Regions from separate parts of the Kribbella alba genome, predicted to be linked through region 2. Evidence: predicted binding sites of a transcription regulator. Region 2 holds the regulator's gene; the other holds the start of a gene.
What was found. Region 2 encodes HrcA, which represses chaperone genes, less so after heat shock. Its sites were predicted from a motif close to TTGGCACTCGNNNNNNNCGAGTGCCAA; they were not measured.
Positions count from the first base shown of each region.

Region 1: a site for HrcA is predicted at 13,822-13,848, ahead of groL (chaperonin GroEL). Genes of this name have one in related genera too.

Region 1 is NZ_BAAANE010000004.1:737,654-758,939, forward strand. Features, by position in the region: gene ABD210_RS10245 (glutamate ABC transporter substrate-binding protein) at 1-430, shown strand, start outside; gene ABD210_RS10250 (hypothetical protein) at 427-1,605, shown strand; gene ABD210_RS10255 (serine/threonine-protein kinase) at 1,602-3,866, shown strand; gene ABD210_RS10260 (PP2C family protein-serine/threonine phosphatase) at 3,863-4,921, shown strand; gene ABD210_RS10265 (vWA domain-containing protein) at 4,971-6,248, shown strand; gene ABD210_RS10270 (FHA domain-containing protein) at 6,245-6,961, shown strand; gene ABD210_RS10275 (Fic family protein) at 7,055-8,326, shown strand; gene ABD210_RS10280 (epoxide hydrolase family protein) at 8,399-9,655, shown strand; gene ABD210_RS10285 (hypothetical protein) at 9,652-10,092, opposite strand; gene ABD210_RS10290 (GNAT family N-acetyltransferase) at 10,225-11,157, opposite strand; gene ABD210_RS10295 (guanyl-specific ribonuclease) at 11,371-11,883, shown strand; gene groL (chaperonin GroEL) at 12,016-13,641, opposite strand; gene ABD210_RS10305 (GNAT family N-acetyltransferase) at 14,105-14,671, shown strand; gene ABD210_RS10310 (MmcQ/YjbR family DNA-binding protein) at 15,089-15,424, opposite strand; gene ABD210_RS10315 (PspC domain-containing protein) at 15,769-16,086, shown strand; gene ABD210_RS10320 (glycerophosphodiester phosphodiesterase) at 16,219-17,184, opposite strand; gene ABD210_RS10325 (ABC transporter ATP-binding protein) at 17,384-19,105, shown strand; gene ABD210_RS10330 (ABC transporter ATP-binding protein) at 19,102-20,838, shown strand; gene ABD210_RS10335 (rRNA adenine N-6-methyltransferase family protein) at 20,891-21,286, opposite strand, start outside.
Region 2 is NZ_BAAANE010000017.1:324-10,148, reverse strand. Features, by position in the region: gene ABD210_RS31730 (PhoH family protein) at 1-561, opposite strand, end outside; gene ABD210_RS31725 (SigE family RNA polymerase sigma factor) at 900-1,409, shown strand; gene ABD210_RS31720 (Gmad2 immunoglobulin-like domain-containing protein) at 1,406-2,515, shown strand; gene ABD210_RS31715 (16S rRNA (uracil(1498)-N(3))-methyltransferase) at 2,520-3,236, opposite strand; gene dnaJ (molecular chaperone DnaJ) at 3,247-4,389, opposite strand; gene hrcA (heat-inducible transcriptional repressor HrcA) at 4,427-5,446, opposite strand; gene ABD210_RS31700 (Gfo/Idh/MocA family protein) at 5,571-6,686, opposite strand; gene ABD210_RS31695 (ThuA domain-containing protein) at 6,671-7,312, opposite strand; gene ABD210_RS31690 (MBL fold metallo-hydrolase) at 7,518-8,402, shown strand; gene ABD210_RS31685 (NCS1 family nucleobase:cation symporter-1) at 8,522-9,825, shown strand, end outside.

The DNA of each region.
Region 1 (21,286 bases), on a different contig from region 2:
GCTCAACTCGACCGCTCAGGGGCTGGCCGACCTGTCCGGCAAGCGTGTCTGTGCTCCGGCCGCCTCCACCAGCCTTGACGCGCTGCGCAAGTTCCCCAAGGTCGTGGCGGTGCCGGCCGACACGCACACTGGCTGTCTCGTGCTGTTCCAGCAGGGCAAGGTGGATGCGATCACCGGTGACGACACCGTGCTCGCCGGCCTGGCCGCACAGGACCCGTACGCGAAGGTGACCAAGGCGCCGGCCTTCACCAAGGAGCCGTACGGCCTGGCCATGAAGAAGGACACCAAAGACCTGGTCCAATTCGTCAATGCCGTCCTGGACCAGCTGCGGACCGACGGCCAGTGGAAGGCTTCGTACGATCATTGGCTCGCGCCCGACCTCGGTCCGGCCCCGGCTCCTCCGAAGGCCATCTACGGCAGGCCTCTATGACGGTTCGTACGCCGACGGCTGTCGCGCCGCAGCCTCCAGGCAAGATCGGCAGCAGCATCCCCGCCAAGGAGCTGCTGACGTTCCTCGACGCCCTGGGGACGTGGCGCGACCGGCGCCGGGCCGAGCTCGACGAACTGGACCAGGCGGCTCTGCAGTCCGCCGACACCGACGCCCTCAGCGCCGACGTGGTGCTGTCGATGGCGGTCTGGAAGGCCGTGTCCGACCGGTACGAATTGATTCTCCTCACCTGGGACTCCGGCCGGGTCGGACCGACCGAGACCGAGCGGATCTCCACTCTGATCTGGGGCGGCCTGAACACCGGCGGCGCCGGTGGATCGCTCGCAGTTTCGTTGCCCGAGGCATGCACCTTGTCGGACGCACTCGCCGCCACCCTGCGCGCCAGGCTCGCGCTCGAGCCGGGTGACGCGGATCTGACCGCCCGACTCCGACAGCTCCGGGCCCAGGTGGAGCGGATCAACGACCTGGTCCGGCAGGAGCCCGCGATCAGCCGCAACGAGGCGATCGCGGCCCACCACGACCTGGACCGGCGGGTCACCGAGCTGACCGACCGCGCCAAGCGGGGTGCCGATGTCGGCGGCCTGATCGGTCCCCTCGAGATCGATGCCGCCCGCAACGAACGCGACCTGATCGTCGGCGGCGCCACCCGTCGCGAGCGCGCCGCCGATGTCGCCCGCGCTCGCGCCGTCCGGACCGAGCTGGAGGCGCAGGGCGTAGCGGTTCGCGCGCTGGCCGACAGGTGCGTCGCCGGAGTCACCCCGGCCCCGCGCCTCGGCGTACCGGATGTCACCGCGCTCGGGCCGGTGCCGAATACCCCTGCTGAGCTGGAGAAGTACCTGACCCGGCTAGACGCAGTACGGCGTGCGCTGGGGCAGGCGCAATCGGCGTACGGTGCGGCGCTGGAGCGCAGGGATGAGCTTGCTGCGCGGCTGGATGCGTACAAGGTGAAGGCGGGCAGTGTCGCCAGAACCAGCGGAACCATCGCAGACCTTGCCGAGCTGTACCGGCGCGGCCGTGAGGTGCTCGACGCCGAGCCAGTAGACCTGGCCAGACTCGGCGCGCTCGTAGCGGCGTACCAGACGTATTTGGACACCAGTCTTGCCGCCAGACCCCAGCAGGGTCACCAGTCCGGTCGCGCAACAGGAGGGACGACATGACGACCATCGCCTGCACCCAGCCCGGCTGCACCGGCACGATCATGGACGGCTACTGCGACGTGTGCGGCTCCCCCGCGCCCGCTGGTGCCCTCAGCCCCTCTGCTGTCGCCGGTGCGCCGGACGTCGCCGCGCCCGCAGCGCCAGAGCCAATCAGTTCGCCGTCAACGGTCTCGCGCGCCTCCAACCGGCTCGCCTCGACGCCGCTCGGGTCGGCCCGCGCCACGGCCGCCGGCTCCAAGCTGACCCGACGCGTCGGTACTTCGTCCACCCGCCTGCGCGGGGCCCGGCTGGGTGCCGGTCTGACCCACGTCCCACCGATCCCCGCGATCGACGCCAGCAAGGCGATCCTGACCGATCCGATGGTCCCCGAGGACCGCCGGAACTGCCCGAACTGCGGCCACGCGGTCGGCCGCGCCCGCGGCGACCAGCCGGGCCGGACCGAGGGGTTCTGCCCCAAGTGCCGCAGCCCGTACTCGTTCTCGCCGAAGCTGAAGGCGGGCGACCTGGTCGGCGGGCAGTACGAGGTGGCCGGGGCCCTGGCCCATGGTGGTTTCGGCTGGATCTACATGGCCCGCGACAAGAACGTGTCGAACCGCTGGGTCGTCCTCAAGGGCCTGCTGAACTCCGAGGACCCCGACGCCGTCGCGGCCGCGATCGCCGAGCAGCAGTTCCTGGCCCGGGTCGAGCACCCGCTGATCGTGGAGATCTACAACTTCGTCACCCACGACGGCGCGGGCTACATCGTGATGGAGTACGTCGGCGGCACCTCGCTGAAAACGCTGCTCAAGCAGCGCATGCAGGCCAACGGCGGCCGGTACGACGCGCTGCCGATCGACCAGGCGATCGCGTACATCCTGGAGATCCTGCCGGCCTTCTCGTACCTGCACGACCTCGGCCTGGTCTACTGCGACTTCAAGCCGGACAACATCATCCAGGTCGGCGACGCGGTGAAACTGATCGACCTGGGCGGAGTCCGGCGGATCGACGACCTGGACTCGGCGATCTACGGCACCGTGGGCTACCAGGCCCCCGAGGTTCCCGAGGTCGGCACATCCGTTGCCTCGGACATCTACACGCTGGGCCGCACCCTGACCGTGTTGGCGATGGAGTTCCGCGGCTACCAGTCGACGTACCTCTCCTCGCTGCCGCCGGTGGCGGACGTGCCGTTGTTCCAGCAGCACGACTCGGTCTACCGGCTGCTGCTCAAGGCCTGCGCGAAGGACCCGGCCGACCGCTTCGTCTCCGCCGACGAGCTCCGCGTCCAACTTCTCGGCGTACTGCGTGAGGTGGTCGCTTCCAAGGGGACCGGTGCCGCGCAGCACTCGGCGTCGTCCTTGCTGTTCGGAAGTCCGGGTGACCTTGCGGCCGGACTGGGTGACGCGGCTCCGCCGTGGCAGCAGCTTCCCTCGCTGCTACCGGACGAGGGCGACAAGATGGCAGGCTGGCTGAAGACAGTGAGCGTGCCCGATGCCTCGCAGCGCCTCGAAGTAGTTGCCAACGCACCGGAGTCGTCGCCGCAGGTCCTGCTGGAGATCGCCGAGGCAGCGCTGGAGAGCGGGCAGTACGACATGGTGGACACGGCGGTGTCCGATTTGCTGGCGGCGGACCCGTGGGAGTGGCGGGCAGTCTGGATGTCCGGACTGGTCGCCCTCGCTCGCGGCGACAACGCGGCCGCGCAGTCCGCCTTCAACGCCGTCTACGGCCAGGTGCCGGGTGAACTCGCGCCCAAGCTCGCACTGGCCGTCGCCTGTGAACTCAGCGGCGAGTACGACGTGGCAGAGGGGCTCTACCTCACGTGTGCTCGCACCGATGCCAACTACATCGCGCCGTCCGCGTTCGGGGTGGCCGCGATCCGCTCGCAGCGCAGTGACCTCGACGGCGCCATCGCCGCGCTCGACCTCGTCCCGCCCACCAGCGGCGCGTTCGTCCGGGCCCGGCGGCAGCGAGCCGGTCTGCTGGCAGGATCAGGTCGCGGGCTTGCCGCACTGGCCGAGGCGATGGGCAGTATCGAGTCCTTGACGATCGACGCGGTCGACCGGGCGAACCTGTCCGCGAACGTGTTCCGGACCGCACTGGACGAGGTGCTCAGCAAGGGTCCACAGCCTGCGCTGCACATCGCTGGGCGGGCTGCCACCGAGCCGGAACTGCGAGACGGCCTCGAGGCGGCCTACCGTGAGCTGGCCGGGCAAGCGCCCAACCGGCAGGAACGGATCGCCCTGGTCGACCAGGCCAACGAAGTTCGAGGATGGACGTTGCGATGACGAGTACGACCGGTACGGCCTGCCCCAACTGCGGTGGACCGATCGCCGACGCCGACCGCTTCTGCGAGGCGTGCGGCGCCGAGCTCACCCCGACCGTCGGCGCGGCGACCCCGGCGATCGACACGGACACCGAGCCGACCGTCGAGTTGAACGCCGCCGGGACGGACCCCGCGGCGATGGGCCCATGTCGCTCCTGCGGCGGGAAGATCGGCGCGGAGGGCTACTGCGAGACCTGCGGCACCAAGGCGGCGAAACCCCGCGACCACTTCAGCGAGCAGCCCGCACCCTGGGTGGCCGCGGTTTGCGACCGTGGGATCCGGCACAGCCGCAACGAGGACGCCGTTGCGATCGCCGCCGACCCGGAGCCGGGGAGCAGGGCCCTGCTGGTGGTGTGTGACGGAGTCAGCTCGTCGCTCGACTCCGACATAGCCAGCCTGGCTGCTGCGCGCGCCGCGCGCGAAGTACTGGTTGCTGGTCATGCACAGGGCATGGGCACGGAGTCCTCGCGGAACAGCGCGGTCGTCGCGCGCCTGAAGGCGGCAGCCGACGCCGCCAACGACGCAGTACTGGCCAACACCAGCCCGGACAGCCCCAACCCGGCATCCTGCACGTTCGTCGCGACTGTGCTCGAAGGCGACCTGCTGGTGGCAGGGGTTGTCGGCGACAGCCGGGCTTACTGGTTCCCAGACGACGCCGAGGCGGTCGCGCTGACTGTCGATGACTCGTGGGCCGCTGAACTGATCGCCACGGGTGTCCCGCGGCACCAGGCCGAGACCGGTCCGCAGGCCCACGCGATCACGCGGTGGCTTGGCAAGGACGCACCGGACCACACGCCCCGGACCACCACCGTCAAGGTCGAGGGCCCCGGCTGGCTGCTGGTCTGCTCGGACGGCCTGTGGAACTACTGCTCCGAGGCGGCGCCACTGGCCGACCTCGTACGTCAGACCGCGGCGGCCAACGGCGGCGAGCCACTCGCCACCTCGTCCGCGCTGGTCGACTGGGCCAACGCCCAGGGCGGCCAGGACAACATCACCGTCGCCCTCGCCCGCATTTGACACAGCCCCTTAGCTAGACGCCTGCTGCTCCACCGAAAGGACGCCTGAGATGGCCGAGTTCTCCGCCTCCGTGTACCAGAACGAGTTCCTGCCCGACGGCGGCACGGACGTCCACGCGATCGTCACGGTGTCCTGCAGCGGCGCGGGCGCGGCCGGCCAGTCCGGCAGCGGCGACGCCGGCGAGATCATCATCGTCGACACCTCCGGCTCGATGGGTGCCGACGGCGTCCGGGCCGCCGGGTACGCCGCGCAGACCGCGCTCGACCAGATCCTCGACGGGGTCTGGTTCGCGGTGATCTCCGGCAACGACCGGGCCCAGCTCGCCTTCCCACCGTCCCCCGAGCCCGTGATGGTCAGGATGGACCAGTTCACCCGGCAGGCCGCCAAGGATGCCGTCGCCCGCTTCTATGCCGACGGCGGCACCGCGATGGGGACGTGGCTGCGACTCGCCTCGCGCGTGTTCGCGACCGTGCCGTCACTGACCCAGAAGCACGCGATCCTGCTCACCGACGGCGAGAACCAGCACGAGACGCCGGAGGTGCTGACCGCCACGATCGAGGCCGTCACCGGCCAGTTCCAGTGCGACTGCCGCGGTGTCGGCGTCAACTGGCAGGTCGCCGAGGTACGCCGGATCGCGACTGCGCTGCTCGGCACGGTCGACATCATCCCCGCGCCCGAGCAGCTGGCCGCGGAGTTCTCCAAGCTGATCCAGCAGGCGATGAGCAAGGGCGTCGCCACGGCCGACATGCGCGTGTGGGCGCCGCAGGGCGCGCAGGTGCTGTTCGTCCGGCAGGTCGCCCCGAACGTCGACGACCTCACCTCTCGCCGGACCGAGGTCAACGCGCTCACCGGCTCCTACCCGACCGGCTCGTGGGGCGACGAGTCGCGTGACTACCACGTGGCGATTCGCCTTGCTGCCAAGGGAATCGGGCAGGAGCAGCTCGCCGCCCGGGTCCAGCTGGCGATCGGCGAGCAGGTGGTCGCGCAGGGTCTGGTGAAGGCCCTGTGGTCCGCGGACGAGGCGCTCACCACCCGGATCAGCCCGGAGGTCGCGCACTACACCGGCCAGACCGAGCTCGCCGACGCGATCCAGGAAGGTCTGGCCGCGAAGGCCGCGGGCGACACCGCCACCGCGACCACGAAACTGGGCCGCGCCGTCCAACTCGCCGCCCAGACCGGCAACGAGGAAGCCACCTCGCGACTGCGTAAGGTGGTCGAGATCGACGACCAGGAAACCGGCACCGTGCGGCTCAGGCGCAGCGTCGAGAAGGCTGACGAGATGGCGCTGGACACCGCCTCCACCAAGACCACCCGGGTGAAGAAATGACCTCAGTCACCTGTCCGAGCGGGCACCCGTCCGTTTCCACCGACTACTGCGACGTCTGCGGCCTACCCATCGGCGCGGCCGCGACGCCCGCGACGGCCTCGGTCCCCGCGCCTGCGGTCGCCGCGCCGGCTTCAACTCCGGCGACGCAGGCTTGTCCGAACTGCTCGGAGCCGGCCGCAGCGGACGCCTTGTTCTGCGAGAACTGCGGCTACGACTTCACCACCGGCACGATGCCGCGGCCCGCTTCCCCACTCGACCTCGGTACGCCGCCCCCGGTGCCGCCCGCGCCTCAGGAGGTCGCCGACTGGGTGGTGGAACGCTGGGTGGACCCGGACTGGTACGCCGTCCAGCAGAGTGACGACCCGTGCCCCTCGCCGGGCCTACCGGTGGTGATCCCGATCGTCGCGAAGAGCGTGCTGATCGGCCGCCCGTCCAAGAGCCGGGGCATCACCCCGGAGATCGACTGCGGGGACGACACCGGCGTGAGCCGTCGCCAGGCCCAGCTGACCACCGACGGCCAGCGTTGGTGGGTCGAGGACCTGCAGTCGTCCAACGGCACCTTCGTCGGCCAGGCCTCGGATCCCCTCCCCGAGGACCCGATCACCCCCGGCCAGCGCCGCGAACTCAACGGCGACGACCGGGTCTACGTGGGCGCCTGGACCCGCCTCGTCGTCCGCAAGGCCACCCCCGAAGAACAAGCCGGCCAAGCCTGACGGGTCTAGTTCTCAGCCAACAACCTGGACTTAGATCCTTCTAAGTCCAGGTTGTTGTAATAACCTGGACTTAGATGAGAAGGAGTCCAGGTTTTGAGCCAACAGATCACGGCCATCTGGCGATCGAGTCCGGAAGCCTACGGACCTCGTAAGCACAGACGACCTTGTGAATATTCAGCTTATGTACCTGATCGGCTGACCGCCCACTCTCTGGATCTCAGCGCTGAACTGGCAGCGGATGTAGCCGACGCCGAGCGGGCTCTTGCTACGTTCAGCGGCACGAGCAAGCACAACCTCGAGCAGCTTGCGCGATTTCTGCTTCGCGCCGAGGCGGTCGCATCGTCAAAGATCGAAGGTCTACAGGTCAACAGCAGACGTCTCGCCAGGCACGAGGCTCGACTCGCCGCCGGCATACCGGATCGAGACGCCACAGCCGACGCTGTCCTCGGCAATGTGAGAGCCATGGATCTGGCCGTGCACTCGGTCGCGGCGGCCGAAAGTCTCGAGGTTCAACATCTTCTCGACATCCATGCCGCCCTGATGGAGCACTCCGACCAGCCTGATATCGCAGGTCAGTTGCGCACCACGCAGAACTGGATCGGCGGCAACGACTTCAACCCGTGCCAGGCGGCATTCGTCCCGCCGCCACCGGAGTACGTCGTCGAACTGCTGCAGGACCTCTGCTTGTTCATCAACCGCGATGATCTGCCCGGAACTATCCAGGCCGGGCTTGCTCACGCGCAGTTCGAGACGATCCACCCGTTCGGGGACGGTAACGGCCGGACGGGCCGGGCGCTCATTCACGTAGTCCTCAGGCGAAGAGGATTGGCGACAGCCTTCGTCCCACCCATCAGCCTTGCCCTCGCCACACGAGCGAGTGCCTATGTCGACGGATTGTCGGGTTTCCGCTACAGCGGCGAAGCAGGTAGTCCAGCTGCCCTCGCCGGGATCCGCGACTGGCTGGACGTCTTTCTGACGGCCACCCGACGCGCGACCAAGGATGCCGAAGCTCTGCAATCCAGGCTCGAAATCCTGGAGGCCGACTGGCGTGACGCAGTCCGCCCGAGGGCCAACAGCACCGCTGACAAACTGCTGAGCGAATTGATCGCGAACCCGGTCATCACGGCTGACGACACAATGCGCTTGACCGGAGCCAGCCGGTCCGCAGCCTTCGCCGCCGTCGACGGCCTCGTCAGTGCCGGAGTCCTCCGTGCGGTCGGCGATCAACGGCGATACCGCTTGCTTGAGGCTCCCAGCGTGTTCGATGTGTTGACCGACTACGAACGGGCCTCCGCGACCGAGTCGGGCAACACCAAAGAGGAGCAGCCAAAACGTTCGGTTCCCTACCGTCAACCGAAGGCCTGACCGAGTTGCCACGCTGGCTCGAATATCTGATTGCGGAAGAAAGCTCGCCGCGATTGTTCCTAGCGTGGAGGCATGACGAACAACAGCGAGATCCAGCCCTTCCGTATCGAGATTCCGCAGCACGAGGTGGACGACCTCCGGGCTCGGCTGGCGAACACCCGGTGGCCGGCCACGCCGCGGGTGGACGACTGGAGCCGCGGAGTTCCAGTCCACTACCTTCGCGAGCTGGCCGAGTACTGGGCGACCGGGTACGACTGGCGCGCGCAGGAAGCGGCGCTGAACGAGATCCCGCAGTTCATCACCGAGATCGACGGGCAGCGGATCCACTTCTTCCACCAGCGCTCCCCCGAGCCTGACGCGATGCCACTCATCCTCACGCACGGCTGGCCCGGCTCCCCGGTCGAGTTCCAGCAGGTGATCGGCCCGCTGACCGACCCCCGCTCGTACGGCGGTGATCCCGCGGACGCGTTCCACGTCGTCATCCCGTCGCTGCCGGGGTACGGGTTCTCCAACCCGATCGGCGAGGCCGGGTTCAACCTGTTCGGCGTCGCCCGGATGTGGACCGAGCTGATGAGCCGGCTGGGCTACGAGCGGTACGCCGCGCATGGCACCGACGTGGGTTCGGGTGTCGCCGGGATGCTCCCGATGCTCGACGCCCAGCATGTCGCCGGTGTGCACCTCGCCGGGGTCGCTGCGTCGGCACCGTTCGGGCAGCCGATCGAGCTCGACGGGTTGTCCGAATCCGATCGCGTCCGGGCCGGGAGGTTCAACCACGCATTGGCCGAAGGCTTCGGCTATCTAACCTTGCAGTCGACTCGGCCGCAGACCTTGGCGTACTCGCTGAACGACTCGCCGGTCGGCCAGCTGGCCTGGATCGTGGAGAAGTTCGCCGAGTGGACCGACCCGGAGCACAAGCTCCCGGAGGAGGCGGTCGACCGCGACCAGTTGCTCACGAACATCAGCCTCTATTGGTTCACGGGCTCAGGTGCCTCCGCTGCGCACGCCGTCTACGAAGGCATGCAGGCCTGGAAGGCGCTGGTCGCCCAGCAATCCAACGGCGCCTGGGGATCTGACGATGACGCGGGCTCCAACGAGAGTTGGGCATCGGACGAGACCAGTGCTGGAGGCGCGGGATGGGGAACTGTGGCGGGCCCGCCGACCGGGGTTGCCGTGTTCGGCGCAGAGACCGCGATCAAGAGCCTGACCGATCCCGACGGCAAGATCGAGCACTGGAAGGAGTACGAGCGGGGCGGCCACTTCGCAGCGATGGAAGTACCCCAGCTGCTCGCCGAGGACCTGCGACTGTTCTTCCGACCACTCCGGGGTTAGCTGTCGGTCCAGGCGGGGGCGGGCCGGAAGCAGAGCCACTCGATCAGGGTGGAGCCGACCACGATCGGGGCCGCCCAGGTCCACGGGTGATCAGGCACGCTGACCACCAGGATCGCGGTCCACAAGGCGATCCAGCCCCCGCCGTACCCGCGCAGCACCCCTCGGTACCAGAGCCCGCCCGCCTCCTCGGCCGCGCGCTGTCCGAAGTACACGAACAAGTACGACGCGACCGAGATCGGCCAGAACACCCACAGGCCGGCCCAGTCGTAGGGCACCATCACCAGCGCTGTGAGGCAGACGATCGCCACCGCCCAGTGGAAGGTTTCGCCCGCCCAGTTGAGACTTCGGCGCCTCAGGGTGAACACGATCGCGAGGGGTCCGAAGACGACCGCGACCACTCCGGCGGCGACATGGAGGACCAGTGCGATGTCACGCATCGCCGCGGCTCCTCTGACTCCGGATCCGCCCGGAGGTGTGTGACATGTCAGGGAAGCATAGGGCTCCCGACGGCTGCCGTCTGCCCCTGGCGACCCCTCTCTTTCGCCCAGGGACAGACGGCCCGTCCTGACTCAGTTGAGCGGATGCGTGGCGACCAGCCGAACCGCGAAGTTGCGGTATCCCTGCCGCTCGAAACTGGCAGCCATCGGCTTGTTGGTCAGGTCGGTGTCGGCCCGGATCTGCTCCGCCCCGGTCTCCACCAGCAGTTGCGTGATCTCCGCCAGCAGATCGTCGCTGTACCCCTTGCCGCGATGCTCAGCCAGTACGCCGAGGTACCCGACCACTGGGCCGCCGTTGTTCGCCGAAGGCAGCGCGAATCCCACCAGCGCGCCGGCAGCGTCGTACGCGAGTCTCCACCAGGAGCGCTCGCCCGGCATCGACAGGTAGATCTCCAGGTCTTCCTTGGCCGCGCCGTCGACCCCGACCCGGGCAACGGCCCGCGCGGTCGCCGCGTCGAGGCTGCCCTGGATCACCCGGCGGAAGACGTCCAGGAAGGCCTCGTCGTCGGCCGGCTCGAACCGCAGCCGGGTCGACCTCGCAGGCAATCCGTACTCCGGGCGCCACTCGTACCGCAGCCGCTCGGTGGTCTCGGACAGCCCGGCCGCCGCGGCAGCCGCGAGGCGGGGTTCTTGCGCCGCGACGATCTCCGGCTGATCACGCCAGCCGTTGGGCAGGAAAATGTGGTACTCCGGCTGCTCGGCCCCGGCCGGGAACGTCGCCAGCGTGTGCCGGATCAGCTCGGTCCAAACAGGCACGGGGTCTTCGTCAGTGGCGAGGTAGAGCCCGTCGATGGACAACGGGTGGTCGAACTGCTCCATGCCCCACCAGACGGCCAGCGCGATGATGGCGCCGTCGCGCTCGGCGACCCACGTCCACTCATGCCGGTACGCGCCGGTCTCCAGGTACTGCTTGAACCGGTCGACCGTCGCGGTGTTGATCGACTGGTTCCCGAGCAGGGCGATGATGGTGTCGAGGTCAGCCTCGACCAGGGTGCGGATGTTCACGAAACCTCCAGAAAGAGGCGCTGGCTCCGCTCACTGCGAGCTGTAGGAGCGGACCGGTCGCGCCGGAAAACACGTCAGTCTGTTCATCGGTCGCTCCTTCCCCTCCGAGGTCCGTCTCGCTCCCGCAGACAGTAGGGGCCGCGGGGGTCATAGTCCACCGATTATTCACAGCTGGGATGTGCCCGGTTACCCAACGTTGGGAAGCCTTGCATCATGCGAACCTCATCGAGCTTCACCAAGTCCGCTACCGCCCTCGCCGCGATCCTCGCGGCCCTCTTCCTCGGCCTCACCACCACAACCACCGCCGGCGCCGCTACGGCCGGTGCCACCACGGCCGCCGTCGGCACCGCTACAGCCGGTGCCACCGCGACCGCCGTCGGCACCCAGTACGCCGGATCGTCGGCGGCCGGCTCGTACCCCGCACCCGCGGCGATCTCGTCCTGCCCGCTGAGCACGTTGCCATCCCAGGCCAGGACCACGCTGAACCTGATCCACTCCGGCGGGCCGTTCCCCTACAGCCAGGACGGCGCGGTCTTCCAGAACCGCGAGGGGATCCTGCCGGCCAAGTCCACCGGCTACTACCACGAGTACACCGTGAAGACGCCGGGTTCCTCGACCCGCGGCGCCCGCCGGCTGATCGGCGGCGGCGCGATGACCACCCCGCAGTACGTGTACTACACCGGCGACCACTACGCCTCGTTCTGCCTGGTCGACGAGAACGCCTGACCGCTTGCAGCCAGACCGCTAGTGCCCGAAGAAATGGGCAACGATCCGCCAGTTCTTCGGCCGCGGGGGAAGCAAAGAGGCGGTCCCGGGCGTGAACCCGGGACCGCCTTTGTCTTGCTGGGCTTCAGGAGATCAGAAGTCCATGCCGCCCATGTCGGGCGCGCCACCCGGAGCGGCCGAGGCCTTCTCCGGCTTGTCGGCGATGACTGCCTCGGTGGTGAGGAACAGCGCCGCGATCGAGGCTGCGTTCTGCAGCGCCGAGCGGGTGACCTTGGCGGGGTCGATGATGCCGGTCTTGATCAGGTCGACGTACTCACCGGTCGCGGCGTTCAGACCGTGACCCGGCTCGAGGTTGCGGACCTTCTCCACCACGACGCCACCCTCGAGGCCGGCGTTGATGGCGATCTGCTTCAGCGGTGCCTCGACCGCGGACCGCACGATGGCGGCACCGGTGGCCTCGTCACCCTCGAGCTCGAGCTTCTCGAACGCGATCACGCTCGCCTGCAGCAGGGCGACGCCACCACCGGCGACGATGCCCTCTTCGACGGCCGCCTTCGCGTTGCGAACGGCGTCCTCGATGCGGTGCTTGCGCTCCTTCAGCTCGACCTCGGTGGCCGCGCCGACCTTGATCACCGCGACGCCACCGGCCAGCTTGGCCAGCCGCTCCTGCAGCTTCTCGCGGTCGTAGTCGGAGTCCGACTTCTCGATCTCGGCGCGGATCTGGTTGACCCGGCCGGCGATCGCGTCGGCGTCGCCCTGACCCTCGACGATGGTCGTCTCGTCCTTGGTGACGACGATCTTGCGGGCCTGACCGAGCAGCTCCAGGTCCACGGTGTCGAGCTTGAGGCCGACCTCCTCGGAGATCACCTCGCCACCGGTGAGGATGGCGATGTCGCCGAGCATGGCCTTGCGGCGGTCACCGAAGCCCGGCGCCTTGACGGCGACGGTCTTGAAGGTGCCCTTGATCTTGTTCACGACCAGGGTCGCCAGGGCTTCGCCCTCGATGTCCTCGGCGATGATGGCCAGCGGCTTGCCGGTCTGCATCACCTTCTCCAGCACCGGGACCAGGTCCTTGATGCTGGAGATCTTGCTGTTCACCACGAGGATGTACGGGTCGTCGAGAACCGCTTCCATCCGCTCGGTGTCGGTCACGAAGTACGGCGAGATGTAGCCCTTGTCGAAGCGCATGCCCTCGGTGAGCTCGAGCTCCAGACCGAAGGTGTTGCTCTCCTCGACGGTGATGACGCCTTCCTTGCCGACCTTGTCCATCGCCTCGGCGATGATCTGGCCGACCTGGCTGTCAGCAGCGGAGATCGACGCCGTGGCGGCGATCTGCTCGCGGGTCTCGACCGGCTTCGCCAGCGCCAGCAGCTGCTCGCTGACGGCCTCGACAGCCTTCTCGATGCCCTTCTTCAGGCCCATCGGGTTGGCGCCGGCAGCGACGTTGCGCAGACCCTCGCGCACCAGCGCCTGGGCCAGCACGGTCGCGGTGGTGGTGCCGTCACCCGCGACGTCGTCGGTCTTCTTGGCAACTTCCTTGACGAGCTCGGCCCCGATCTTCTCGTACGGGTCCTCGAGCTCGATCTCCTTGGCGATGGAGACACCGTCGTTGGTGATCGTGGGCGCGCCCCACTTCTTCTCCAGGACGACGTTGCGGCCCTTCGGGCCGAGCGTCACCTTCACGGCGTCGGCGAGGGTGTTCATACCCCGCTCGAGGCCGCGGCGCGCCTCTTCATTGAAAGAAATCAGCTTGGGCATTCTCCGCGAGTCCTCCCGCGTCGAGTTTTTGGTTCAGCCGGCCGGATGCCCGCGACGGACGGCGCCTTCGCCGCGGCGGTCACGTCCCGCCACGCTTCCGGCACCTCATCGAGGCCGTCTATGGTCACACCTACCAGGCGCGAGAGTTATCACTCTCGCCCAGCGAGTGCTAACCAAGTATTAGCACTCGCCCCAAGCGAGTGCAAGCCAGCCCCCTCCCCACCAGACCCGCCAAGGCGTCCTCGCTGAACCTGCCGCGCCCCAGCCGCCGAACCCGCTGAACCGGCCGCGCCCCGGCCGCCGAACCCGGTGGGCCCCGCCCGCCAGACCCGCCGAACCCCCTGAACGCTGCCCGCGGGGACCGGCTAGCCGACCTTGGCGCGAGGCGGGACCGGCTAGCCGACCTTGGCGCGAGCATGGAGACGCGCTCCCAGCGGGTGACCACCAGCGCTAGGGTGCTGCGATGGCGCTGGAGATACGCCCTGCGACGGCGGACCGCTGGGACGACGTGGCCGCCGTGATGGGCGAACGAGGCGATCCCTCGCGCTGCTTCTGCCAGTACTTCCGACTCCGCGGCAAGCAGTGGTCCGAGGCCAGCCGAGCCTCCCACCGCGCGGCCCTCCGAGCCCAGGTCTGCTCCTCCGACCTACCGCCCGGCGTGATCGCCTCCGACGAAGCCGGTACGCCGGTCGGCTGGTGCGCGGTGGCTCCCCGCTCGGCCTACCCCCGGGTGGTCGCCTCCCAGAACTGGCGCGGAGGTGATCCCGACGCTTGGGCAGTCACCTGCTTCGTAGTACGGGTCGGTCATCGTCGGCAGGGTGTCGCCGGCGAGCTGCTGCTTGGCGCGATCGACTTCGCCCGGGCGCAGGGCGCCTCCACACTGGAAGGCTGCTGCGTCGACGTCGCTGCAGCAGGCAAGGTGCCCTCGGCCGACCTTTACCGCGGCCCGCTGTCGGTCTTCATCGGTGCAGGCTTCACGGAGATCAGCCGCGCGTCTCCCTCCTGGGTGCTGGTCCGCAAGACGCTCTAGCGGTCCAGTTGGGCGATCTGGAACTAATAGTCCGGCGGAGCGCCACGAACCTAGTACGACAGCCGGAGTTTGTGATGTTGCGGGGACAGGCCCGGACTGCCAGCATTCACAGGCAACCTGCGGATGTCGCGAGCAGGCCTACGCACGCTCGCTGGAGGCAATCAGCCGCGGTTGATCAGTGTTGGCGCTGCGGGGCTCACGAACCCGCCGAAACCACGCTGCCCTTGATCAGCACCCGACTCGGTGGCGCGCAGCGGTCACGAAGCGGCGACCTTGAACACCAAACAGGGACCGCGGACACGAAATAACGTGTTCAAGGTCCCCACTACCTGTCCCAGGCCCCCACTCTTGGTCAAGGCCGCACCCACCCTCCGCGGCCCCTGCCGAAAGGCATCATCACGAACTACGGCTGTCGCACTAGGGCGTCAGTTGGGCGATCAGGAACTTGGGAGCCGTCAGGCGCCAGGCTTCGACCAGGAGTTCGCGGAGCTCCTCCTCGTCGGCGGCGGCGAGGTCGGCCTCGAGCCAGGCGAAGCGGCCTGCTGCCCAGGACGGGGAGTACGTCTCGGGATCCTCCGCGACCATCGCCTCCTGCTCCTCGCGCAACGCCTTCAGCATCACCGACGACTCGTCCTCGGACAGGTAAACGAATCCCTTCTTCCGGACCTTGAAGGCCGGCTGCCCGGCCCACCCCTCGTGCTCCTCCACCCCCGGCAGCCCGAGCATCAACTTCCGCACCGCCTCACCATCCATCCCCCGACGGTAGAACCAGCCACCGACAATCCGCGCCGACCCCGACCCCGCCGCCGACACCGACGTCGACCCGACCCCGCCGCCGACACCGACCCCGCCGCCGATGCCACCGACGAGAGCGCGACCTTGTGCATCACCCAGTCGTTTCCCCCGCCGGGATCTGGCTGAACGGAGCACAGAGTGCTGCGGCGGGGCGAGGGGCGGTCTGGGGTGTGACGCGGGGGTGACGAAAGATGTCAGGGGCCGGGGTGGGGGCGGCTGAGTGGGGTCAGGGGCGGGACCAGGGTCGGGTCGGTACCGATCCCCGATGTGGTGGAGGCGGTCCCGGCGGCAAAGTTGTCGGCATGACGAACTCCAATGCACCTTTCTCGAACCTGTCCGGCAAGGTCCTCCGACGCTCTCGCGACCAGCGCATGCTCTCCGGCGTGTCCGGCGGCATCGCGGAGTACCTGAACATCGACGCGACGCTTGTCCGCCTGGGCATCGTCGCACTCACCCTGATCACCGGCGGCACCGCGCTGCTCGGCTACGTCGTCGCGTGGATCGTGATCCCGGAGGCCGACGGCAAGGCGATCTGGCAGAACGGCCAGCAGTCCCAGCAGCCGACACCCGAGTCCGACATCGCCGCCCGCATCTACGACGACAAGCCTCCGGCCGCGTGACGGTCGGAACGCACGGCAGCAAGGTGAGAGCGCCAGCAGATAGGCCATCCGCGCTCACAGCCTTGCTGCCGTGCAGACCGACGCAGACCTTGCTAGTAGTAGACCCTTGCCAGAGCCGCAGCGGGCCGAGTTCTAAACCTTCAGACTGGTTTTGACTGCCGCCGCGACGGCGATGTCCGGGTGGTCGGCGAAGACACCGTCGATGCCGGTGGCAGCGAACCGCGCGAGTTCGCCGGCCAGGTCGAGGCCGGTCGGGAGGAAGCGGCGCTCGGCACGGAAGGTCCAGACCTGCACGGCGAGCCCGGCCCGATGCGCCTGGTCCACCAGCTTGGTCGGCTCGCCCAAGGCGCCGTCGCAGGTCCGCGGGATCACCAGGTCCTTGTGCGGTGCCAGCACCTGCGCGTACGTCGAGATCTCGCGGAGGCCGGCTGGTTCGATCAGGTCGGCGAAGGTACGGCTGTCGCCGTGGCGGAGAAAGTCGTTCGGGGCGTTCTCGGAGTCGACCAACTGCACCAGCGGCACGTTCGTCATCACCGACAGGCGGCGCAGGCTGGTCGGCTCGAACGACTGGACCATCGCCTCGCCTTCCCGCAGACCCAGCGCGACCAGCCGTTCCGCGAGCAGTTCCTCCAGCGGCAGGCCGAGGCGGCGGAAGTACGCCGGGTGCTTGATCTCGGGGATCACCCCGATCGGACGGCCGAGCCGCTGCGACTCGTGCCGGGCCATCGCGACCACGTCGTCGAAGGTCGGGATCGGCTCGCGCCCGTCGTACGCCGTGTTGGCCGACCGCAAGGCAGGCATCCGCTCCCGGGCCCGCAGCGTGCGGAGTTCGGCATAGCTGAAGTCCTCGACGAACCAGCCGGTCACCGCGGCACCGTCGACGATCTTGGTGATCTTCCGGTCCGCGAACACCGCGTGCTCGGCGACATCCGTCGTACCGGAGATCTCGTTCTCGTGCCGGGCCACCAGTACGCCGTCGAGCGTGGCGACCAGGTCCGGTTCCAGGTAGTCGGCCCCTAAGGCCGCAGCCAGGCGGTACGCCGCCGGCGTGTGTTCCGGGCGGTAGCCACTCGCTCCCCGATGCGCGATCACCAGCATGGATCCAGCACAGACGCCGCAGATGGATGCCCGGGAACTCGTTGCCCAACGCAAGGTGAAGGTCTCTGGGATGGGCGGGGAGCCACCGACCCGTGACAGCCCGTCCAACCGCACTACCGCGCCGACCCCGGGTCCGGGGGGTTCACCGAGCGTTTATTCACATGCTTTTGTCGGTGGGCACGCCTAGCCTGAAACGGCTATGAAACAACTGCCAGTTGCCGACCCCGGCACTCCGGATCACCGTTCGCCTGCCCGTTATCTGCTCTGGGTGGCGCGCGGTCAGAAGGCCACGCTCCTCGGCGGGATGACGTTCGGCATTCTCTGGATGGGTTCGCAGGCCTTCATCCCGGCCATCCTGGGTAGGGCGATCGACCAGGGCGTTGCCGCCGGGGACACCGGGCGGCTGCTGCTGTGGACGTCGGTGCTGTTCGCCGTCGGCGTCCTGCAGGCGCTCGCGGGCATCATGCGGCACCGTTTCGCGGTGGCGAACTGGCTGAGCGGCGCCTACCGAACCGTCCAGGTGGTCAGCAGGAAGTCTGCCGATCTGGGCGCGACGCTGCCCAAGCACCTGGCCACCGGCGAGGTGGTCAGCATCGGCGCGGCCGACCTCTCCTACATCGGCAACCTGCTGGAGACGACTGCCCGCTTCGCCGGCGCGATCGTCGCCTTCGCCGTGGTCGCGGTGATCCTGCTGTCGACGTCGACGCTGCTCGGCCTGGTCGTGCTCATCGGCGTGCCGGTGATGGTGTTCTGCCTGGGGCCGATGCTGAGGCCGCTGCACAAGCGCCAGTTCGCCCAGCGCGACGCGGTCGGCGAACTGAACTCGCTCGGCTCCGACATCGTGGTCGGACTGCGGGTGCTGCGCGGCATCGGTGGCGAGGAGTCCTTCTCCCGGCGCTACAAGGGCGAGTCCCAGCGCGTGCGCGCCGCCGGCGTCCAGGTGGCGAGGATCCAGTCGGTCCTCGACGCCGCCCAGGTGTTTCTGCCCGGCATCTTCGTGGTCAGCGTCGTCGGGCTCGGTGCGCACTTCGCGGTGCGGGGCGAACTGACTGCCGGCTCGCTGGTCGCCTTCTACGGCTATGCCACCTTCCTGGTGCTGCCGCTGCGCACGGCGACCGAGATGGCCAACCAGTTGATGCGTGCTCTGGTCGCGGCCCGTCGGGTGAACCGCGTGCTCACGCTGACGTCCGAGGTCGTGGACCCGGCCGAGCCGGTCCGGCTGCCGACCCGAGGCGACCTGGTCGACCCAGTCTCCGGCATCCGCGCCCGCGACGGGCTGCTGACCGCGATCGTGTCCGCCGAGCCGGACCGCGCCGCGGTGCTGGCCGACCGCCTCGGCCGGTACGACGAGACCAGCGAGGTCCGGTACGGCGGCGTCACCCTGGCGAGCGCGACTCGTGCGGATGTGCGCGCACGGATCCTCGTGAGCGACACCAACGCGCAGATGTTCACCGGGACCCTTCGCGAGGAACTCGACCCGGACGGACGGCGGCAGGACGACGAACTGCTTGCGGCGATCCGCACCGCGTCGGCCGAGGACGTGCTGGTCGCGTTGACCGACGGGCTCGACTCCGAAGTGGAGGAGAAGGGGCGCTCCTTCTCGGGTGGGCAGCGGCAGCGGCTGATCCTGGTCCGCGCGCTGCTGGCGGATCCGTCGGTGTTGGTGCTGGTGGAGCCGACCTCAGCGGTGGACGCCCACACCGAGGCACGGATCGCCGAGCGGCTGCGGGCTGCCCGGACCGGGCGGAGCACAGTCGTACTGACCTCGAGCCCGCTGTTGCTCGACCGGGTCGACGAGGTGATCTTCGTCGCCGCCGGACGAGTGGTTGCTGTCGGCAAGCACCGTCAGCTGCTCGAGACCGACCCGCAGTACCGCAGGACAGTGACCAGGCAGACCGAGGACGAGGAGGTGCCCGCATGAAGCAGATCCTGCCGGTAGCGGACTCCACCGCCGTCCGACGGCATGCCCGACGGCTGGCCCGGCGACACCCGCGCGCGCTGCTGATCGCGCTTGGTCTGCATTCGCTGGCCGCCGTCAGCGGTCTCGCGGCGCCCCGGTTGATCGGCGGCCTGGTCCAGGACATCCAGGGCGGCACGACCGTGGGAAAGGTCAACCAGGTGATCCTGGTGATCGCGGTGTTCATCCTCGCGCAGTCGCTGCTCACCCGCTGGGCCCGGTATCGCTCGTTCGCGCTGGGCGAGCAGGTGCTGGCCGAGCTGCGCGAGGATTTCGTCGACAACGCCCTGGCGCTGCCGATCGGCACTGTCGAGCGAGCCGGCACGGGTGACCTGCTGTCGCGCACCTCGCGCGACGTGGACACGCTGGCCCGGACCGTGCGGTTCGCGGTGCCAGAGACCATCGTGGCTTTCGTGACCGTGCTCTTCACGGTCGGCGCCGCCCTGCTGGTCGGTGTGTGGGTGCTCGTCCCGCTGCTCGCAATGGTGCCTGTGCTGGCCATCAGCACAAGGTGGTACCTGCGCCGGGCGAAGGACGGCTACCTGCGGGAGAACGCGGCCTATGCGCAGATGACGAGCTCGCTGGCCGAGACGGTCGAAGGCGCTCGCACCGTGGAGGCACTGCAGCGGTACGACCAGCGCGTACGGCGTACCGATCGCGACATCCGCGGGTCGTACGACGCCGAGCGATACACGTTGTCCCTGCGCACGGTGTGGTTCCCGGTCGTCGAGGTCGGGTATCTCGTGCCGGTTGTCGGCACACTGCTCTTCGGCGGCTGGCTGCACATCAACGGGCATGTCTCGCTCGGTGCGGTCACGGCCGGCGTGCTCTATGTGAACCAGCTGATCGACCCGGTGGACCGGCTGATCTCGTGGATGGACGAGCTGCAGATCGGTGGCGCGTCCCTTGCGCGGCTGCTCGGCATCACCGATGTCCCGGACGACCGCACACCCTCGGGCCGGGAGCCGTCGGGCGAGCTGATCGAGGCGCACGACGTCCGGTTCTCGTACGTCGATGGGCGGGACGTCCTGCACGGGGTCGAACTGACCGTCCAGCCGGGCGAGCGAATAGCCATGGTCGGGCCGTCCGGCGCGGGCAAGTCGACCCTTGGCCGGCTGGTCGCGGGCATTCATCCGCCGCGCACCGGTTCGGTGAGCGTGGGTGGCGTTGGGATGACGGAGCTGCCTCTGGACGAGTTGCGCAAGCAGGTCGCGCTAGTCACGCAGGAGCACCACGTGTTCGTCGGCACGCTGAGGGACAACCTCGCGATGGCGCGTTCCGACGCGTCGGATGCCGAGTTGCTGGAGGCGCTGGGGGCTGTGGATGCCCGGGACTGGGCAGAAGCGCTGCCGGACGGGCTGGACACGCGAGTCGGCTCAGGGCAACTTGCGCTGACCCCGGCCCAGGCTCAGCAGCTGGCGTTGGCTCGGCTGGTGCTGGCGGATCCGCACACGCTGGTGCTCGATGAGGCGACCTCGTTGATCGACCCGCGCGCTGCTCGGCACATGGAGCGTTCGCTGGCCGCAGTTCTGGAAGGCCGGACGGTGATCGCGATCGCCCACCGGCTCTACACCGCGCACGACGCCGACCGGGTCGCGGTGGTCGAGGACGGCCGCATCAGCGAGCTCGGCAGCCACGACGAACTGGTCGCGCGCCGGGGCTCGTACGCCGCCCTTTGGCAGTCCTGGCACGGCTAGCCACGACAAGGGCCCCGCTTCTCACCTCTGAGAAGCGGGGCCCGTGGTTTTCCTAAGGTCTGGTCCTGGTGCGGCGCTTGCGCAGCACCAGGACGGCTGAATCGACATGGGGTGGTGGGGTGAAAGCCTTGCGGGGAAGGCGGATCCCGATCGAGAGGTCGTAGTACTGCGACCAACGGGCAGCTCCGGGAGCGGCACCGTTGATCCAGCGGTTCACCACCGCACGCTGCAGTACGAGATCGGCCGACACCAGGCGTGAGCCGGGCTCGAGCAACCTCTTCAGCAACGCAGTGGAGATCCCGTACGGCGGGCTGGAGACCACCCGGAACGGCCGCGACGGCAACCGGAGATCGGCAGCGTCAGCACGAACCACCGTCACCGGTGCATCCGCGAACCGCCGACGCAACCGGTCGGCACGACCAGGGTGGAGTTCCACGGCGACCACCTG
Region 2 (9,825 bases):
CTCCGGGTCGAGCATGTCGTGCAGCGCGTCGTACAGCGGGCGCAGGTACGGGTCGATCTTCTCGGACAGCGTGCCGGGCAGGAAGCCGAGCCGCTCACCGGCCTCGACGGCAGGCCGGGTCAGGATGATCCGGTTGACCTCCTTGGCCTGCAGCGCCTGCACTGCCTTGGCGACGGCCAGGTAGGTCTTACCCGTGCCCGCCGGGCCGATGCCGAAGACGATGGTGTTTTTGTCGATGGCATCGACGTACCGCTTTTGGTTCAGCGTCTTCGGCCGGATCGTCCGGCCGCGGCTGGACAGGATGTTCTGGGTCAGCACGTCGGCCGGGCTCTCGACCGTGGCGGCCTTGATCATGGCGATGCTGCGCTCGACGGAGTCGGCGGTCAGCCCGTGACCGGTCCGGACCACCGCGATCAGTTCGTCGATCAGCCGCTCGGCCAGGGCCAGCTCGGCCGGTTCACCGTTCAGGGTGATCTCGTTGCCGCGGACCATGATGTCGGCCGCGAACTCCTTCTCCACGATCCGGAGGAACTCGTCCCGGGCTCCGAGCAGCGCCACCATGTCGATGCTGTTCGGCACGACGATCTTGTGGGACGCCTTGTGATTGGCGCTGGTTGCGCTGCGGTCAGCGCGCGCCGCATCCGGGTGCGACGGCTCGATACTGCGTGGCCTGGACAGCCTGTTCCTCCTGGTGCAGATGGTGTGACTTGACCATGCTAGCCGCCCGCTCCGACAGGCTCACCCGATAAACCCCGCAAGGCCCGGATTCCCGCACCCGGAGTACCGGTCGCGTCACGCTCGGCGACGCCTGCGGATCCTGCCGGCCACGTTGTCAACCTGGAACCCGACCTTCGCGTCTCTGTCACGTGGCACAACCGGCCGTGGTGTACGAAGAGTGCGTGGCACATGAGTCCTCGTGGGACGCCGACGAGGCGCTGACGGCTGTCTATACCGCGCACTATTCGTCGCTGGTCCGCCTCGGCTCCCTGCTGTTGCGTGACACCGGTTCGGCGGAGGAGATCGTGCAGGACGCCTTTGTGGCCATGCACGCCCGGTGGAACCGGCTGCGCGACCCGCACAAGGCCCTGGCATACCTGCGCACCGCCGTGGTGAACCGCTGCCGTTCAAGGCAGCGGCATCTGGTCGTGGTGGACAAGCACATGCCCCGCTCCCTGCCGGACGAGCCCAGCGCGGAGCACGCCGTACTACGGACCGCCGAGACCGACCGGGTGATCGAGGCGATGCGGACTCTCCCGGAGAAGCAACGCACCGTGATGGTGCTGCGGTACTACGGTGATCTGTCGGAGGCGGAGATCGCCGACACGATGGGGATCAGCCGGGGATCCGTGAAGAGCCATGCCGCGCGGGCGACCAGGTCGCTGCGCCAGGTCCTGGAGCAGAGCGCATGAACGACCACCCGAACGACCAGTTCGACGAGCTGCTGCGCCGTGCCCTGGCCAACGAGGCGGACAAGGTCGAACCGGCCGACGCGCTGCACGAGATCCAGGCGCGGGTCAGCTCCCAGCGCAAGGTCGTGACCCGGCGCCCATGGGTGCTCACGACTGGCGCGGCAGTGGTCGGCACCGCCGCGGCCATCGGCGCGTTCACGATGCTCGACCACGACACCAGAAACACGGGCGTGCCCGAGGTCGCCGGTCCGGCCGGCACCGCCACCAGCGCGACTGTTGCCCCGAGCCCCAAGTCGGCGCCCACCACGCCGCCCCCCATGCCGCCGACAGTCGCCAGGACTGATGCCACCACGGCTTTCCCGAGGGAGCGCAGCACCCCCGAGCCGGCGGTCAAGGGCAGGGCGGTACCCATCTACTGGGCGGGGAAGTCGGTGGGGAACGACACCGGGGCCGGAGTGCGGCTCTACCGGACGTTCGCGAAAGTCAGCGGTCGGCCGGCCCTCGAGGCAGTTCGGTTGCTGACCACCGACAAGTCCGGCGATCCCGACTACTACTCGCTGTGGACGGGCTCGGCCGTCGACTCGGTCACTCGGTCGGACGGTGTGGTGACCGTGGACTTCAAGGTGCTGCCGCGGCTGCAGTTGGAGCCGGCGATGGCGGAGGTCGCCGTCCAGCAGCTCGTCTACACGGTCCAGGGCGCGGTGAATGACGAGACCCAGAAGGTCAGGGTGACCGAACAGGGCCGGAGTGGGCAGGCACTGTTCGGCCAGGTCGACACGACCGAGCCTTTCAGCCGGGCCCAGGCCAGCAACGTCCAGGCGCTGGTGTGGATCCTGTCGCCGGTGGAGGGCACCGCGCTGAAGACCCCGGTCACCGTCAGCGGCATGGCAGCGGCGTACGAGGCGCAGGTGAACTGGCGCGCCATCAACCTGAAGACCAAGGCCGTCGTCAGCGACTTCACCTTGACGAAACAAGGGCAAGCGTTCTCGCCGTTCTCCTTCACCACCAAGCTCACGCCCGGTGAGTGGCAGATCGAGGCCTACCTGGTCTCGGCCCAGGACGGCCGCATCACCGACGTCGACTCGAAGACGGTCTCGGTCAGGTAGTCGGTCAGCTCCAGCGCGAGCGGGCGAGGAGTGCGGAGGCGGCCGCGACTCCGGCGGTCGAGGTGCGCAGGACCGTGTCGCCCAGACGGACAGGGTCCACGGCGAAGGCGTCCAGCTCGGTCGGAGAGATGCCGCCTTCGGGGCCGACCACAACGACGACGTCGCCTTCCGAGGGCAACTGCAAGGACGCGAGCGGGATCTTCGCCTCCTCGTGCAGCACTACGGCGAGAGCCGACTCGTGGATCAAGGCAGCGACCTCGGCAGTGGAGGCGATCGGGGCCACCTCGCAGAACCATGAGCGCCGCGACTGCTTGCTGGCTTCGAAAGCCCAGGCCTGCCACTTGGTGAGCGTCTTGGTCACCCGCTCGGGGTTCGACCGGAACTGGCTGCGCTCCGCGTTCCACGGAACGACCAGATCCACACCGACCTCGGTGAGCATCTCCACCGCCAGCTCGGCTCGCTCCCCCTTCGGCAACGCCTGTACTACGACCAGCCGCGGGCTCGCCGCCGGCACAGTCCCGCGGTTCTCCGCGGCAACCGTCAGGCCCGTCTTCGAAGCACCCGTGACGGGTCCTTCCACGAAAGACCCGCGCCCGTTCGTCAGGCGGATCCGCTCGCCCGGCGCGATCCGGCGTACGACTGCCGCATGACGACCCTCGGCACCATCCAGCGTCAACTCCGAGCCGGTCAGGTCAGCCAGGTAGAAAACCGCGAGTCCCATGTCCGGGAGTTCAGTGCGTGCCGAAGGCGTCGCGTAGCCGGCCGAAGACACCCTTGTGCGCGGCCTGGACGTGGCCCTGCGGGCGCTCCTCGTCACGCGCCGCGGCGAGTTGCCTCAGCAGCGCGGCCTGGCCGTCGTCCAGCTTGGTCGGCGTCTCGACGATCACCTGGACGATCAGGTCGCCGCGACCCGCGTGCCGCAGTCGCGGGACTCCGCGAGCCGTGAGCGTCATCGTAGTACCGGACTGGGTGCCGGCACGGATCTCGAGCGGCGTGGTCTCGCCCTCGAGCGTCGGCAGGTCGATCGTGGTGCCGAGCGCGGCCGCGGTCATCGGCAGCGTGACCGTGCAGTGCAGGTCGTCGCCGTTGCGGCTGAAGATCTCGTGCGGCTCGACGTCGATCTCGACGTACAGGTCGCCGGCCGGGCCGCCGCCGGGGCCGACCTCGCCCTGGCCGGACAACTGCACCCGGGTGCCGCTGTCGACGCCGCCGGGGATCTTGACCGTGACCGTCCGGCGCGAGCGGACCCGGCCGTCACCGGCGCACTCCACACACGGGCTCGGGATGGTCGTGCCGAAGCCGCGGCAGTTCGGGCACGGCCGCATCGTCCGGACCTCACCGAGGAACGAGCGCTGCGTGTGCGTCACCTCGCCCCGACCGTGGCAGATCTCGCAGGTGACCGGCTCGGACCCGGCAGCCGCGCCGGATCCCGAACAGGTCGGGCACAGTACGGCGGTGTCGACCTTCAGCTCGCGGGTGGTGCCGAAGGCCGCCTCGCTCAGGTCGATCCGCAGCGGAATCAGGGCGTCCTGGCCCCGCCGGGTGCGCGGCCGCGGACCGCGGGTGGCCCCGCCGGTCTGGCCGAAGAAGGCGTCCATGATGTCGGTGAAGGTGAAGGCCTGGCCGAACCCGGCGCCGGCCCCGGCACCCGGACCGCTGGCGAAGGGGTCACCACCGAGATCGTGTACCTGCTTCTTCTGCGGGTCGCTCAGCACCTGGAACGCGCGGCCGATCTCCTGGAACTTGTGGTGCGCGTCCTCGGAATCGTTGACGTCCGGGTGGTACTGGCGGGCCAGCTTGCGGTAGGCCTTCTTGATCTCGTCCGGTGAGGCGTCACGGCTGACGCCCAGGACGGCGTAGTAATCGGTGCTCATACTCCAGACCAACGGTAGGTAGCAGTTCGGTATTCGATCATGAGTCGGCCAGGATCTGACTGACATAGCGCGCGACGGCACGAACCGCGCCCATCGTGCTCGGATAGTCCATGTGGGTCGGGCCGACGATGCCGAGCGTGGCCAGCGTCTCCGACTTGGAGCCGTAGCCGGTGGCGACGACCGAGGTGGTGGCAAGCCCTTCGTACGGGTTCTCGTGGCCGATCCGGACCGTCAGGGTCTGCGGATTGGTCGCCTCGCCGAGCAGTTTCAGCAGGATCACGTGCTCCTCGAGCGCCTCGAGCACCGGCTTCACGTTGCGCTCGAAGTCGTCGCCGTACCGGGTCAGGTTGGCCGCGCCGCCGACCGCGATCCGCTGCTCGCCTTCATCGGTGAAGGCTTCCAGCAGACTGGTCACGATGGCGGCCACCAGCGGCCGGTCGGCGTGCGAGAAGCCCTCGGGGAGGCTGGCGAGAGCGCTGGCGGCCTCGGTCATCCGCTGGCCGGTCAGGGCCGTGTTCAGCCGCGAGCGCAGGTCGGCGATCAGCTGTTCCTCGACGTCGTGGTGGGTCTCCACGATCCGCTGCTCGACCCGGCCCGTGCTGGTGATCAGCACGAGCAGCAGCCGGCGCGGCGTCATAGTGACCACCTCGATGTGGCGCACGCTCGAGCGGGTCAGTGTCGGGTACTGCACGATCGCGACCTGCCGGGTGATCTGCGCGAGCAGCCGGACGGTTCGCCGTACGACGTCGTCCAGGTCGACGGCGCCGGCCAGGAAGGACGAGATCGCCTTCTTCTCGGCCGGCGACAGCGACTTCACCGTGCTGAGCTTGTCCACGAAGAGCCGGTAGCCCGCGTCGGTCGGGATCCGGCCGGCGCTGGTGTGCGGCTGGGTGATGTACCCCTCCTCCTCCAGCGCGGCCATGTCGTTGCGGACCGTCGCCGGGGAGACTCCGAGGTTGTGCCGGTCCACCAGCGTCTTCGAGCCGACCGGCTCGTGCGTGGCCACGTAGTCCTCGACGATGGCCCGGAGCACGTCCAGTTTGCGTTCGTCCAGCACGCGCACCACCCTCTCTCCCACATCAGGCCACGGTCGGGCAGCAGCTTTGGCACTCCCGAGATTCGAGTGCCAGTCTACCGAGCCGTAGCGCTGCCTACCGCCTGATTGCGGCGTGGGACAGGTCTCAGGCGGATTCGGGAGACGCTCCCAACGGTACGGCGGCCGGCCGCTCGACCGTGCTGGCCACGTCCACCGGCTGGTCCTGGGCAGCCGCCTCCAGCAGCGATTCCAGTACGTCGAGCACGTGGTACGCGAGGGAACCACTGGCTCGGTGAGGTTCTCCGTTGCGGATCGCGCGGGCCATGTCGGCCACGCCGACACCACGGCCCGCTCCGGCGTACCCACCGGCTACCGGGAGTTCCGTCCAGTCACGGGCGGTCGCAGTGGCGATCTCCACCTTGCCGTCGAAGGTGTTCGGGTCCGGCACGGACAGGCTGCCTTCCGTCCCGTACACCTCGATCCGAGGCAGCCGGGCTGCCCAGACGTCGAAGCTCATCAACACGGTGGTCAGCGCACCGGACTCATGCTCCAGTACGCCGGTGACGTGGGTCGGGACCTCCACTGGGAAGGTCTCACCCGCCCGCGGGCCGGTGTGCACCTTGCGCTGGTCCTTCGAACGCCCGGCGCGCCCGGAGACCCGCCGTACCGGTCCGAGCAACGTGACGAGGCTGGTCACGTAGTACGGGCCCATGTCGAGCAGCGGGCCGCCGCCGGGCTGGTAGTAGAAGTCGGGCGCGGGGTGCCAGAGCTCGTGCCCGGGCGTGACGAACGAGGCCGTCGCAGCAGTCGGTACGCCGATGTCGCCGCGGTCCAGGGCGGCTCGTGCGGTTTGGGTTCCGGTGCCGAGCACAGTGTCAGGAGCGCAGCCGATCCGCAGGTCGTTGGTGGCGGCCAGCTTCAGCAGCGGCTTGGCCTCGGCGCGATCGACAGCAAGCGGCTTCTCGCCGTAGACGTGCTTCCCCGCCTTCAGCGCGGCCTCGTGGACCGGGGCGTGTGCAGCCGGGATGGTGAGGTTCAAGACGATGTCGACCTCGGGGTCGGCCATCAGCTCGCCGGACGTCAGGGCCCGGATACCCGGCTTCTGGTCGGCGATCGCCTGCGCGCGGCTGAGGTCGAGGTCGGCCACGGCGACCACCTCGACGCCGGGCAGCTTGGCCAGGTGGTCGAGGTAGGTACCGGAGATGACGCCGGTGCCGACGATGCCGATCCGCGTGTTCCCGGAGATCACTTGCTCGCCCACAGCAGCCCCCGCTCGATGATCGTCCGAACCTCCGGAACCTCGAGATCCTCGAGCTTGTGGCCCGGCGTACAGACGAACACACGACCCTCTCCCCAGGTGCGTGTCCAGACGGACGGCATCGTCGCGCCGGCGATCCACGGGTAGTCGGGGTGGGCGCGGAACGTGGTCGTCGCCAGCACGTTGTTGGTCGGGTCGGCGTGGACGTAGTACTGCTCGGTGTGCAGGTCGAACTGCGTGATGCCCTCGACGATCGGGTCGTCCGAGACGACCTCGATCCGGTGGTCGACGAAGCCGCCCGGGTGTGAGACGAACTGCCCGCCGGTCATGAACTGGTAGTCGGCGTTGTTCCGGAACGAGTCGACGATGCCGCCGTGCCAGCCGGCCAGACCGGTGCCGGCCCGGACCGCGGCCTCGAGTCCCTTGGACTGCTCGGGCGTGATCTCGCCCATGCTGATGCACTGCAGCACGAGGTCGGTGCCGTCGAGGTCGAGGTAGCTGTCGAGGTCGTCGGACACCGCCACCTCGAAGTCGTTGTCCCGCAGGAAGGGGATGAACAGGTCGGTGGCCTCGATCGGGAGATGGCCTTCCCATCCGCCCCTGGTCACCAGTGCCCGTCGTGTCGTCACGCTGTCCACCCTTCAGAAAGCCTGTCCAGAGATCGGATGAGTCCAGACGACCCTAGGCGGCGGATCACGGCCCTTCAAGTGCCGTCCCGGCCGTTGGATAGGGCTTGCCGAAACCTGCCCGCTGTGGGCCGTCGACCGTCCAGGGTCGCGGGACGGGTTGGTGGTCCTGAGTTGGTGAGAATCCGCGGCGGTTAAGGTCGGCGGTATGAGTGACTGGACCGAGCTGGGCGATCGATGCTGGGTCCGCCGGTATCACGAGTGGGATCTGAACATCGGCCTCGTGGTCGGCTCCGAGGGCGCGCTGGTGATCGACACCCGCGCGACGACCGCCCAGGCCGAGGAGCTGCTGGCCGAGATCCGCGAACTCACCGATGCGCCGGTCCGCTGGGTGGTGAACACCCACGCCCACTTCGACCACACCTTCGGGAATCACGTGTTCACTCCGGACGCGGCGACCTACGCGCAGGAGAACGCCGCGACCGCCCTGGCTGAGCGAGGACCCGAACTGCAGCAGCACTACCGCGACAACCCGGGCCCGGATCTGTCCTTCCCGGAGATCCCGGCCGCGGTGCTGGCACAGGTCGCCGACACCGAACTCGTTGCCATCGACAACACCTTCGCCGTCGCCAAGGTGATCGACCTGGGCGATCGCCGGGTGGAGCTCCTGCACCTGGGCAACGGACACACCGACGGCGACGTGGTGGTCGTCGTACCGGATGTCGACGTGTTCTTCGTCGGCGACCTGGTCGAGGAGTCGGCTCCGCCTTCGTACGGCGACGACTCCTATCCGCTGGAGTGGCCCGACACCGTCGACCGGTTGATCGGCCTGCTGTCGGCGACGGCCAGGGTCGTCCCGGGACACGGCGCGGTGGTCGATGCCGAGTTCGTGCGCGACCAGGCCGGCGATCTCGGCACAGTCGCGAACACGATCTCGGGGCTGCATCACGCCGGCACGTCCCTCGAGGCCGCGCTCGCCCACACCGACGACTGGCCCTGGTCTGTCGCCCACTTGGAAAACGCCGTACGCCGCGGCTACCAGGTCCTGGGGACTCCCCGGCGACCCACGCTGCCGCTACTCGGTCCCGGCTGAACCCGACGTCCGGAATACCGATCCGGTAGCGCTGCGGGGGTTATCCGTTGACACGGTGATCCCCTATCCCGCACGTTGTTGCGAAGCGTTCGCCGTACCGACCGGATGAGGTGGGACCAATGGCCAGCACCGAACAGATCTATCATCCTGACGGCCGTGTCGAGCTGGAGGATCCGGCGGCCATCGCGGACAGCCCGTACGGGAACGCCGAGCTCGCGCCGACTCGACTCCCCGAGCGCCGCTGGACGACGTACAACTATGCGGCGCTGTGGATGGGCATGGCCCACAACATCCCCAGCTACCTGCTCGCCGCCGGGCTGGTCGCGCTCGGGATGAACTGGCTGCAGGCGTTCCTCACGATCACCCTCGGGAACCTGATCGTGCTGGTCCCGCTGCTGCTGAACAGCCACGCGGGAACGAAGTACGGCATCCCGTTCCCGGTCTTCGCGCGCGCCTTCTACGGCGTCCGCGGCGCGAACTTCCCGGCGCTGCTGCGGGCGTTCATCGCCTGCGGCTGGTTCGGCATCCAGACCTGGATCGGCGGCCAGGCGATCTACGTGATCGTCGGCGAGCTCGCGGGCTCCGGCTGGACGAATGCTTCGTCGATCGGCGGTCACCCGTGGACGATGTGGCTCAGCTTCGCGTTCTTCTGGGCCCTGCAGATGGTGCTGATCTGGCGCGGCATCGACGGCCTGCGCCGCTTCGAGAACTGGGCGGCGCCACTGGTGACGGTCGCGTTCCTGGCGCTGATGATCGCGATCCTGGTCAAGGCCGGCGGCCTCGGACCGATCCTGTCGCAGCCGTCGAAGCTCGGCTGGGACGCCGACTTCTGGAAGATCTTCGCGCCGTCGCTGATGGGCATGATCGCGTTCTGGGCAACCCTTTCCTTGAACATGCCGGACTTCACCCGCTTCGGCAAAGGCCAGCGCCAGCAGGTGATCGGGCAGATCATCGGCCTGCCCACGACCATGTCGTTCATCGCGCTGGTCTCGATCATCACCACCTCCGGCACCGTCCTCGTCTACGGCACCGCGATCTGGGACCCGGTCGAACTCACCCGCCGCTTCGAGAACCCGGTGGTGGTGACGATCGGCCTCGTGATGGCGATCCTGGCCACCATGTCGTGCAACGTCGCGGCGAACGTGGTCAGCCCGTCGTACGACTTCGCCAACGCACTGCCGCGCTACCTGAACTTCCGTACCGCGGGTCTGCTGACCGGCGTGATCGGCATCGTGATCCAGCCCTGGCGACTGATCTCCGACCCGTCGATCTACATCTTCGTCTGGCTCTCCTTCTACGGCGGCCTGCTCGCCTCGGTCGCCGGCGTACTGATCGCCGGCTACTGGTTCGTCGACCGCACGAACCTCTTCCTGGCCGACCTCTACCTCCCCAACGGCCGCTACTGGTACGCCGGCGGCTGGAA